2 regions of the Pseudomonas abieticivorans genome follow, and region 2 is predicted to be linked to the other one. Evidence: riboswitches for the same ligand, from Rfam matches in the RefSeq annotation. Region 2 holds a riboswitch; the other holds the start of a gene.
What was found. A riboswitch is a leader RNA that binds a small molecule or an ion and turns the genes downstream of it on or off. The one in region 2 is predicted to bind cobalamin.

Region 1 (5,582 bases), 1.0 Mb from region 2:
CAGTCGGCCCTGCGCAGGCGGTGGATCCAGCGCGCAGGTGTCTATCTCGGGTGTAGTGCGTTAGATGTTTGGGCGAAACCGATAAGTCACATTTTATTCGATTGAATTTGCAAATGAGGTCGATAGAAGGCATAGTCGCTCCTTCTTAAATATTCAGACACGGTCGTGCCCATGCTAAAGCGCTTCGCACCCCTCGTGCCCCTCGCACTCGTCACCCTGCTTTTTGGCTGCGCGGCCCACTCGCCAGTTTCGCAGCAGCAGGCTCTGAACCCGGTTACTCCCCAGTCCCAAGCCCAGGCCAAGGCCGGCGCCAGCTTCCAAGAGGAAGAACTGGCGACTGAAGACGAAATCAACGAATTCTCCGACAGCAAGCCTTACCAGCTGCCTGTATTGGCCGACAGCATCCTTGAACGTGGCAAGTCCCTGATCGGTACCCGTTACCGTTTCGGCGGTACCACCGAATCGGGCTTCGACTGCAGCGGTTTCATCGGCTATCTGTTCCGCGAAGAAGCGGGCATGACCTTGCCACGCTCCACTCGCGAAATGATCAACGTAAAAGCCCCGCTGGTAGCACGCAACAACCTCAAGCCCGGTGACCTGCTGTTCTTCAGCACCCGTGGCCGCGGACGTGTCAGCCATGCCGGGATTTACCTGGGCGATGACCAGTTCATCCACTCCAGCAGCAAACGCAGCGGTGGCGTGCGCATCGATAGCCTCGATGACACCTACTGGAGCAAGACCTTCATCGAGGCCAAGCGGGCCTTGGCCATGGCGCCAACCACCGTGATCTCGCGCAAGTAAGGCAAAAAACAGGCGGTAAAACCACGGCGACCGGTGTAAAAACCTGTCGCCGTGTGTGTTTCTGGAATAACAAGCTAGTCTTCAACGGCAGTTGAATCAGGATGGTTCTGCATATGTCGCGTCTGTTTCGCATTGTTCCGGTTCTATGCGCGGCACTGCTCGGTGCCTGCGCCAGCCACACGCCCCCGCCTAACCGGCAGGTGGTGCCGCAACCTTTCCCTGTCGTCGACCAGGCGCCGGCGTCGCCCATGGCTGATGACGTGCTGATACGTGCGATCGGCTTGGTCGGCACGCCCTATCGCTGGGGCGGCAACACGCCGGACTCAGGCTTTGATTGCAGCGGCTTGATTGGCTACGTCTATCGGGATGCGGCCGGTATCAGCCTGCCACGCTCCACTCGCGAGATGATCAGCATGCGCGCTCCCTGATGTAAATCAGAACGCGCTGCAATCGGGCGATTTGATCTTCTTTGCCACCGGTGGCGGCTCGCAGGTGAGCCACGCAGGCATCTACGTGGGCGAGGGGCGATTCGTGCACGCACCGGCCACGGGCGGGACGGTGCGGCTGGATTACCTGAACAAGCCGTATTGGCAGAAGGCTTACCTGAACGCCAAGCGGGTGTTACAGCCGGAGCATTTGGCACATAACCCTTAGTTTTGGGGTTAGGGCCGCTGCGCACTGGCTTACTTGGCCGCCGTCACTCGCCACACCTTGTTTCCCACATCATCGGCCACCAGCACTCCGCCTTTATGGTCGCTGGTGATGCCCACTGGCCGCCCCATGGCCTCTTCCTTGTCATCCAGGAAACCGGTCAGGAAATCGACCGGCTGCCCGGTCGGACGACCGGCAGTGAAGGGCACGAAGATCACTTTGTAGCCACTGTGCGGTTTGCGGTTCCAGGAGCCGTGCTGGCTGACGAAGGCGCCGTGGTTGAACGGTGCCGGCAACCCGTCGGCCTCGGCGAAGGTCATGCCGATGGACGCGGTGTGCGGGCCTACGGCGTAGTCCGGAGCGATGGCCTTGGCGACCATTTCCGGGTTCTGCGGGGAAACCCGGGCATCCACGTGCTGGCCGTAGTAGCTGAAGGGCCAACCGTAGAAGGCGCCATCCTTGACCGAGGTGATGTAGTCGGGCACCAGGTCGCTGCCAATTTCGTCACGCTCGTTCACCGACGTCCACAATTGCCCGCTGGTGGGCTCCCAGCCCATGCCGTTGGGGTTGCGCAGGCCGGAGGCGAAGATGCGGTGCTGGCCGGTGGCCGGGTCCACCTCCCAGATGGCCGCGCGGCCTTTCTCGGCGTCCAGGCCGTTTTCGCCGACGTTGCTGTTGGAGCCCACGGTGACGTAGAGCTTTTTGCCGTCGGGGCTGGCGATGACGTTTTTGGTCCAGTGGTGGTTGAGGGTGCCGCCTGGCAAGTCGACCACTTTGGTGCCGGTGCCACTGATGGCGGTCATGCCCGGCTCGTAGTGGAAGCGCAGCAGCGCATCGGTGTCGGCCACGTACAGGTCGTTGCCGACCAGGGTCATGCCGAACGGTGAGTTGAGATTGGTCAGGAACACCGTGCGGGTTTCTGCCACGCCATCACCGTCCTTGTCCCGTAGCAAGGTGATGCGGTTGGCACTGGGTACGCCGGCGCCCGCTTTGCCCATCACGGTCTTCATCACCCAGCCCTTGATGCCCTTGCTGTCGTCGGGCTTGGGCGGGGCGTTGGTTTCCGCCACCAGCACGTCGCCGTTAGGCAGTACGTACAGCCAGCGTGGGTGGTCGAGGTTTTCCGCGAACGCGTCCACTTGGGTGCCTTGCGCAGCCTGGGGTTTCTCGCCTTGAGGCCAGCCAACGGCGTTGGCGATGTTGACGGTGGGGATCAGGGTTTTGTTCGGTGCCGGCAGCTGCGGTGAGGGGCCGGTGCCGTCGGAAACTTTACAGCGTGGAGGATTCCCCGCAGGCGCCAAGCGCGACGGTGGTGAGGATGACGAGGGCCAGGCGGGTCTTGTGCATAGCGGGTGCTCCCGGGTGCGCATTGGGGTTATGTAGAGTAGAGACGTGTCGCAGCTCGGAGGTTCAAGCCAATTTCCTGCCTGCTCTGATCTGCTCTTGATCTTGATTGTGTGCCCCATCAAGCGCCCGGGCCGTCATCCGCTTGAGCGACGCCGGAGGGAGGAGGCCACTTCACCTTTGCGGTCTTACAGAGCGCCTTTAATTGACGCTCCACCCCCAACCCTCTACCCTTCGCGGGTTGTTCCAGGTGCCTTGTAGCGTTGAAGCTGGCAGGGTGAAACAGGGAAGCCGGTGAGCCTGCCATGCAGATGATCCCGGCGCTGCCCCCGCAACGGTAAATGAGTCAATACCGCGCATTGCGCCACTGGGCCAGGATGGTTCCGGGAAGGCGCGCGGTCTGGGTGTGTGTGCCCCGCTCATGAGCCCGGAGACCGGCCTGGGACATTCGATGGCATCACGTTGGCATTGCCCGTGGGCCTTTTCAATTCTTCTGTCGCGCGGGTGAGAGCGGCATTGACGATTGTGCGCTGCACCCGGCCGGGTAGCGGTGTCTCGTCGATGCCCCCTGCGCGCAGGTGTAGCGGAGCGCTGCGATGAGTGAATCCCAGGAACGTGACGAGCGCCATGTGGCGCGCATGTTGCGCAAGAAAGCCATAATCGATGAACGCATCGCCAACTCGCCCAACGAGTGCGGGCTGATGCTGGTGCTCACCGGCAACGGCAAGGGTAAAAGCAGCTCGGCCTTCGGCATGCTGGCCAGGGCCATGGGCCATGGCCTACAGTGCGGCGTGGTGCAGTTTATCAAGGGCCGCAACAGCACCGGCGAAGAGCTGTTTTTCCGCCGCTTCCCCGAGCAGGTCAGCTACCACGTGATGGGTGAAGGCTTTACTTGGGAAACCCAGGATCGCCAACGCGACATCGCCGCCGCGCAGGCGGCCTGGGAAGTGTCATGCCAGCTGTTGCGCGACCCGAGCATCGGCTTGGTGATCCTCGACGAACTGAACATCGCCCTCAAACACGGCTACCTGGACCTTGACCAGGTGCTGGCCGATTTGCAGGCGCGCCCGCCGATGCAACACGTGATTGTCACGGGGCGCGGGGCCAAGCCTGAAATGATCGAGCTGGCCGATACCGTGACCGAGATGGGCATGCTCAAGCACGCCTTCCAGGCCGGTATTCGTGCCCAGAAAGGGATCGAGCTGTGAGTGATGCGCGACATTGCCCGGCGGTGCTGATTGCCGCACCGGCGTCTGGCCAGGGCAAGACCACCGTCACCGCGGCGCTGGCCCGTTTGCATCGCAACCAGGGCCGCAATGTACGCGTGTTCAAGTGCGGCCCAGACTTCCTCGACCCCATGATTTTGGAACGTGCCAGCGGCCACCCGGTGTATCAGCTGGACCTGTGGATGGTGGGCGCCGAGGAAAGCCGTCGGTTGCTGTGGGAGGCGGCCGGCGAGGCCGACCTGATCCTGATCGAAGGGGTGATGGGGCTGTTTGACGGCACGCCGTCCAGCGCCGACCTGGCGCGCCACTTTGGCGTGCCCGTGTTGGGCGTGATCGACGGCACCGCCATGGCCCAGACGTTTGGCGCGCTGGCCCTGGGGCTGGCGCGCTACCAGCCAGACCTGCCGTTTGCCGGCGTGCTGGCCAACCGCGTCGGCACCCTGCGCCACGCGCAACTGTTGGAAGGCAGCCTGACTGAAGGCTTGCGCTGGTACGGCGCGTTGTCGCGCGAGACGGGTATCGAACTGCCCAGCCGCCACTTGGGCCTGGTGCAGGCCAGCGAACTGAATGACCTGGACGTACGCCTGGATGCCGCGGCGGCGGCGTTGGCCGAGAGCTGCGAAGTGGCCTTGCCGCCGGCCGTGACTTTCGCCGCGCCGACCGTGGTGCCGGCCGAGCCATTGTTGGCCGGCGTGCGCATTGCCATTGCCCGCGACGAAGCCTTCGCCTTTACCTACGGCGCCAGTCTCGACCTCTTGGCCGCGATGGGCGCGCACCTATCATTCTTCTCGCCGATCCACGACCGCGAACTGCCGCCCTGTGACAGCCTGTACCTGCCCGGTGGTTACCCGGAACTGCACCACGCCGTGCTGGCGGCCAACACGCCGATGCTGGCGGCCATCCGCGCTCACCATCAGGCCGGCAAACCTTTATTGGCCGAATGTGGTGGCATGCTCTACTTGCTGGATGCGCTGACCGACGTCGACGGCCAGCGCGCCGAACTGCTGGGGTTGCTGACCGGTGAAGCGGTGATGCAGAAACGCCTGGCGGCCCTGGCCTTGCAGAGCGTGGTGTTGCCGGAAGGCTTGCTGCGGGGGCACACCTACCATCACTCGCTGACCGCCACCAGCCTGGAGCCGATCGCCCGTGGCGTCAGCCCCAATGGCGGTCGCGGCGCAGAAGCGGTGTACCGCGATGGGCGCCTGACGGCGTCGTACGTGCACTTCTATTTCCCGTCCAACCCGGCGGCCATCGCGCGCTTGCTGGCGCCCACGAGCACCCTTGATGACTGACCAGGCTTACAGCGAGGCCGAGCGCGCGGCCCTTTACCGGGTGATCAGCGAGCGCCGTGACATGCGCCACTTTATAGGTGGCAGCGTGGCCCCTGAGCTGCTCGCGCGCCTGCTGGAGGCCGCGCATCACGCGCCCAGTGTCGGGTTAATGCAGCCCTGGCGTTTTATCCGCATCAGCGACCGTGACTTGCGCGGCAAAATCCAGGGGTTGGTGGAGGAGGAGCGAGTACGCACCGCCGAGGCCCTGGGTGAGCGCTCCGACGAATTC
Region 2 (5,582 bases):
CTGGTTTGTCAGTGAGCGCCTGAGCATCAGCCCTTACGTGGTGTTTGCCTTCTGCGTGCCGTTGATCGCCCTGATGTCCTGGACCAGCTATGTGTGGATCGAGACACGCCTGTACCGGCGCATGAAGGGCTGGGCCGACGCCCGCCTGGTGCGACCAGAAAGCGAGCCCATAACCTGACAAAATTACTGGGGCTTTGTCCGGGGCCGGCTTTGGCGTAAACTGCGGGCAAGTCTGTGAGGAACTTACATGAGCGCCATAACGATTACTGACGCTGCACACGATTACCTGGCTGATCTGCTGAGCAAGCAGAACACCCCGGGCATCGGCATTCGCATTTTTATCACCCAGCCAGGGACTCAATACGCCGAGACCTGCATCGCCTATTGCAAGCCAGGCGAAGAGAAGCCTGAAGACGAGGCCCTGGGCCTTGCCAGCTTCACGGCTTACCTGGATGCCTTCAGCGTGCCGTTTTTGGAAGACGCGCTGGTGGACTACGCCACCGACCGCATGGGCGGCCAGCTGACCATCAAGGCGCCGAACGCCAAGGTGCCGATGGTTAACGATGACAGCCCGGTCAACGAGCGCATCAACTACTACCTGCAGACCGAGATCAACCCCGGCTTGGCCAGCCATGGCGGCCAGGTCAGCCTGATCGACGTGGTCGAGGATGGCATTGCCGTGCTGCAGTTCGGTGGCGGTTGCCAGGGTTGTGGCCAGGCCGACGTGACCTTGCGCGAAGGCATCGAGCGTACCTTGCTGGAGCGCATTCCGGAGCTCAAGGGCGTTCGGGACGTAACCGACCACACGCAGAAAGAAAACGCCTATTACTAAGGCGTTCGCTGCGGCATTGAAAAACGGCGCCCCGTGAGCGCCGTTTTTTTATGGTCGGTACACATGGGCGTGGCCGGCTCGATACAACGCTGATTCGCCAAACACATCGCTGCCCAGCACCCGCCCGACCAGTATCAAGGCGGTGCGCCGGAAACCCTTGGCCGCCACCTTGTCGACGATGTCGGCCAGGGTACCCACCACGTAGTCCTGATCCGGCCAGCTGGCGCGGTGCACCACGGCGATCGGGCAGTCGGCACCGTAATGGGGCAACAATTCGTCAAGTATCTTCGGCAAATGCTGCACGCCCAAATGGATGGCCATGGTGGCCCCATGCTGGGCCAGGCTGGCCAACTCTTCACCCTTGGGCATCGGTGACTGGGTGGCGTAGCGCGTCAAAATCACCGTTTGCGAGATGTCTGGCAGGGTCAGTTCCGCGCCCAACAACGCCGCGCAGGCTGCGGTGGCGGTGACGCCGGGGATGATCTGAAAGGGAATGCCCAACGCCTTCAGATGACGAATCTGCTCGCCGATCGCGCCATACAGGCTAGGGTCGCCGGAATGCACCCGCGCCACGTCCTGGCCACGGGCGTGGGCGGCCTGGATCAGATCGATGATTTGCTGCAAGTGCAACTCGGCGCTGTTGATCACCTGATCGGCCGTATGGCCCTGCAACACGGCGGTGGGCACCAGGGAGCCGGCATAGATGATCACCGGGCAACTGCGGATCAGGCGTTGGCCCTTGACCGTGATCAGTTCGGGGTCGCCGGGGCCTGCGCCGATGAAATAGACGGTCATGCACGTGTCCTGAAAAAGGCGCTGCTTGAACAACTTTCAAGTAGGCGGGGGATGATTATCGCGGATCGTGGGGGATTTGTACCAATGCGAGGGTGGCCTGGGCATTTTTTTGCCGGGTGACCAAGAGGCTGGCCGGTTGCCCGCCCAGCCTCTGGGCCAACGCCAAGGCCGCGCTTTCGGCCACGCCATGGCAACCGGTGTGGGCGAAAGCGACGGCAGACCGGTGGCTGAGCAGCGGCTCCAATGGCAGCAGTTGCGCGGCGCTGAAAAAACTCAGCGGCCGCTGCAGTTGCTCGGCCAATGCCTGCAAGCCCGGTTCATGCTGCTTGATGTCCAGGCTGGCCAGGCCGAGCAGTTCGGCACCTTGCAGGTTGAAGCGCAGCAAGGTGGCTTGGAGCAGGCTGCCCAACACTTCGGCCGGGCAGCCTTTCTGGCAGCCAAACCCGGCCACCAGCTTCATCAGGCCTGCTGCTTGCGGCGGAACAACCAGGCACTGATCAAGCCCAGTGCCAGCCAGAAGGCGGCGTTGGTCAAGGTCGAGGCGACCTTGAACTCGGCGGCCAACGCTTCAGGCGCCAGGCTGTGATGCATTTCAGGCTGCGGCGCGCCAATCACGTGGGGGGTCAGCAAAATCAGCACGCCCAGGCCCTTGAGCAGCCAGTTGCGGCTGAACACCATAAGCGCCAGGGCCACGGCGGTGGAGGCGGCGGTGCCAATCCACCAGATTTGCCGCTGCGCCAGGTCCGCGGCCGCCGTCCCCGGCAGCTCCGGTGGCAGGCCCAAGGTGGGCGCCAGGCAGAACACGGCGAAACCGGCCAGGCCCCACAGCAAGCCTTCGCGGGTGTTGCCCGGTGCGCGCAGGGTGTAGAGCGCGGCCAACATCAGGGCAAAACCCACGGCCACCACCAAGTTGCCGCCGGTGGTCGACACCACGCGCTGCCAGCCGTCTTCGGGCTCCCAGGCTTCTTCATCATGCTCATGGGCGGCAGGGGTGGCCTCGCTGTGCTCGTGCATCTGCATCGCCGGGGCCTTCTCGAAGGTTTCGGCCTTGAGAATCAGCGGCGCCACCCAAAAGCTTTGCAGCAGCGTCAACAGCAGGGCGGCGAGCAGGCCGGTGAAGCCGGCCGTCTGGGCAATTCGCTTGATCATCGGGTCGGCACTCAGTGGCACGGGAACGCGGAGCTGTGGCGGGTGTCATGGGCGGCGTTGTGCACCGCGGCGATGTGCGAGAAACCGGCAAAGTACACCAGGCACGCGCCGAGCACGGCAGCGCCAATGGCAGCGACCAGGCGTTGGCTTTGGGTGGTGGTGGTGGAGCCTGCGTGGCTGTGGGTAATAACGGACATGGCGTTCCCTCGTATCGTTTTCAGGACGACAGGGGGCGCAAAGATCTTGCGCGCAGCACGCCCGCAAGCTCTCAACAGCGCCCGCCCACCGCGGGTTGTCAATGGATTGATTGGGCCGGTCTCCGGGCTTGTGAGGGGCAATGTCATTGCCAGGCTGCATCACCTTCCCATGCCGAACTGCTGGCACAGTGGTACAGATGCATCGCTCACTTACCGTTGCGGGGGCAGCGCCGGACTTGACCGGCTTCCCGTTTCACCCTGTGAAGGGCACCCAAACGAAGGTGCAAGGAGAGCATGGGGCAGGGCGGGGAGTCAATGGTGCAGGGTTTTGGAGTGGCGGGCGGTGGATTCAAGTGTGGCTGAGACCGGCCGCCCGCGCGGCCTGTCGCAAGCAAGCTTGCTCCCACATCTTTTGCAACGTACTGCATTCTGATGGAGAGGCGTTGCCTGCCTTGGATAACTCTAATCCCACCGATAATGTGCGAGCAAGCTTGCTTGCGATAAGGCCGCGCGGCCGGCCGGTGGTGGCCGTTACCGAATCTCAAGCCAGCCCCCATTGACCTCCCCCCCACCACTGCGTAGCCTTGCACCTTCGAGGTTCTCGAGGGGCAACCCTTGAGCCAAGATGGGAACGCGGTTCAAGCCGCGGCTGCCCCCGCAACTGTAAGCGGTGAGGTGTTGGCAAGGCCACTGCGCTAGGCGCGGGAAGGCGCCGGCACGGCAGGCCTTGGGCCTGCGCACTGCGAGCCAGGAGACCTGCCTCGAACAAGTTTCTCACTACAACCGGGCGGGGTGATCCGGTGACGAACGCACCCGCGTGCCCAGCACTCGCGGTTCTCGTCGCGCATGCCCGCCCACCTGCCAAGGGCATCCGATGAAAACACTGGCCAAACTTCCCGTCACTATCGTTACCGGCTTCCTGGGCTCGGGCAAGACCACTTTGCTGCGCCACATGCTGGACAACGCCCAGGGCCGCCGCATCGCGGTCATCGTCAACGAATTCGGCGAGCTGGGCATCGACGGCGAGATCCTCAAGCAGTGCACCATCGGCTGCACCGAAGAAGAAGCCAATGGGCGTATCTTCGAGCTGGCCAACGGCTGCCTGTGCTGCACCGTGCAAGAAGAGTTTTTCCCGGTGATGCGCGAACTGGTGGCCCGCCGTGGCGACCTGGACCACATCCTGATCGAAACCAGCGGCCTGGCCCTGCCAAAACCTTTGGTGCAAGCCTTCCAGTGGCCGGAAATCCGCAGCGCCTGCACCGTGGACGCGGTGATCACCGTGGTCGATAGCCCGGCCGTGGCCGCCGGCACCTTCGCCGCCTTCCCCGACCAGGTCGATGCCCAGCGCAAGCTGGACCCCAACCTGGACCACGAGTCGCCGCTGCACGAATTGTTTGCCGACCAACTGGCCAGCGCCGACCTGGTCATCCTGAACAAGGCCGACCTGATCGATGCCGATGCGTTGGCTGCCGTGCGCGCCGAAGTCGCCGAAGAACTGCCGGCAGCGGTCAAGGTGATCGAAGCCAGCAGCGGTCGCCTGCCGCTGGAGGTGTTGCTGGGCCTGGGCGCCGAGTCCGAGGTGCACATCGACGGGCGCAAGACCCACCACGATCATCATGACGGCGACGATCATGACGACCACGATCACGACGCCTTCGACTCGATTTCCATCGAGCTGCCGCAAGCCGACGAAAGCCTGCTGCTCGATGCCCTGACCCAACTGGTGGTCAAGCACGGCATCTTGCGCGTGAAGGGCTTCGCCGCCATCCCGAACAAGCCAATGCGCCTGCTGATCCAAGGCGTGGGCACGCGTTTCGACAAGCACTTCGACCGCGCCTGGGCCGCCGACGAAACCCGCTCCACGCGTTTGGTGCTGATCGGCCAGGAACTGGACGCCGCCCTGCTGGAAAGCCAGCTGCGCGCTGCCCTGACCGTTTAAGCCATGCACTTACTGCGGACCCAACCCGGCGGTTTCGTACCCGACGACAGCATTGCCGACCTGGGGCAAACCCCGGCCGAGTTGGTCATCCTCTGCAGTGGCGACTCCCACCTGGCACTGTTGGCCGAAGCGGCCCGGCAGTTGCCAGACGATTACCCGACGCTGCGCCTGGCCAACCCCATGCAGGTGCAGAACCATGCCTCGGTCGACCTGTACGTCGACCAGGTGCTGCGCCACGCCAAGGTCATCCTGATTTCCCTGCACGGCGGCATCGGCTACTGGCGCTATGGCGTCGAGCAACTGGTGCAACTGGCCGAGCGCGGCGTGCAACTGATCCTGGTGCCGGGCGATGACCGCCCCGACCCCGAGCTGAGCGACCTGGGCACCGTGCCCAAGGCCGATGCCGAACGGCTGTGGCACTTTTTGCGTCAGGGCGGCATGGGCAACGCGTTGTCGTTGTTCAACTGCCTGGCCAGCGGTTTTCTCGGCCGCGACTACGCCTGGCAGGAACCCCAGGCCCTGCCGCGCACGGTGATCTACCACCCGCAAAAGCCACAGGCCGAACTCAGCGATTGGCAGCGCGACTGGCAACCCGGGCAAGCCGTGGTGCCGCTGCTGTTCTACCGCTCGCACCTGCAGGCGGCCAACACCGCCTTTGTCGATGTGTTTT

Region 1: another riboswitch for cobalamin. It lies ahead of cobO (cob(I)yrinic acid a,c-diamide adenosyltransferase); the one in region 2 lies ahead of L9B60_RS22675 (CbtB domain-containing protein).

Annotation. Positions count from the first base shown of each region.
Region 1 is NZ_CP094975.1:3,937,307-3,942,888, forward strand. Features, by position in the region: gene L9B60_RS18080 (C40 family peptidase) at 172-801, shown strand; partial or broken gene L9B60_RS18085 (C40 family peptidase) at 915-1,455, shown strand; partial or broken gene L9B60_RS18090 (PQQ-dependent sugar dehydrogenase) at 1,485-2,799, opposite strand; cobalamin riboswitch at 3,028-3,253, shown strand; gene cobO (cob(I)yrinic acid a,c-diamide adenosyltransferase) at 3,393-4,004, shown strand; gene L9B60_RS18100 (cobyrinic acid a,c-diamide synthase CobB) at 4,001-5,314, shown strand; gene bluB (5,6-dimethylbenzimidazole synthase) at 5,307-5,582, shown strand, end outside.
Region 2 is NZ_CP094975.1:4,970,452-4,976,033, forward strand. Features, by position in the region: gene L9B60_RS22650 (acyltransferase family protein) at 1-178, shown strand, start outside; gene nfuA (Fe-S biogenesis protein NfuA) at 248-832, shown strand; gene cobM (precorrin-4 C(11)-methyltransferase) at 881-1,627, opposite strand; gene L9B60_RS22665 (cobalamin biosynthesis protein) at 1,683-2,087, opposite strand; gene L9B60_RS22670 (CbtA family protein) at 2,087-2,776, opposite strand; gene L9B60_RS22675 (CbtB domain-containing protein) at 2,788-2,973, opposite strand; cobalamin riboswitch at 3,070-3,263, opposite strand; cobalamin riboswitch at 3,552-3,751, shown strand; gene cobW (cobalamin biosynthesis protein CobW) at 3,848-4,912, shown strand; gene cobN (cobaltochelatase subunit CobN) at 4,916-5,582, shown strand, end outside.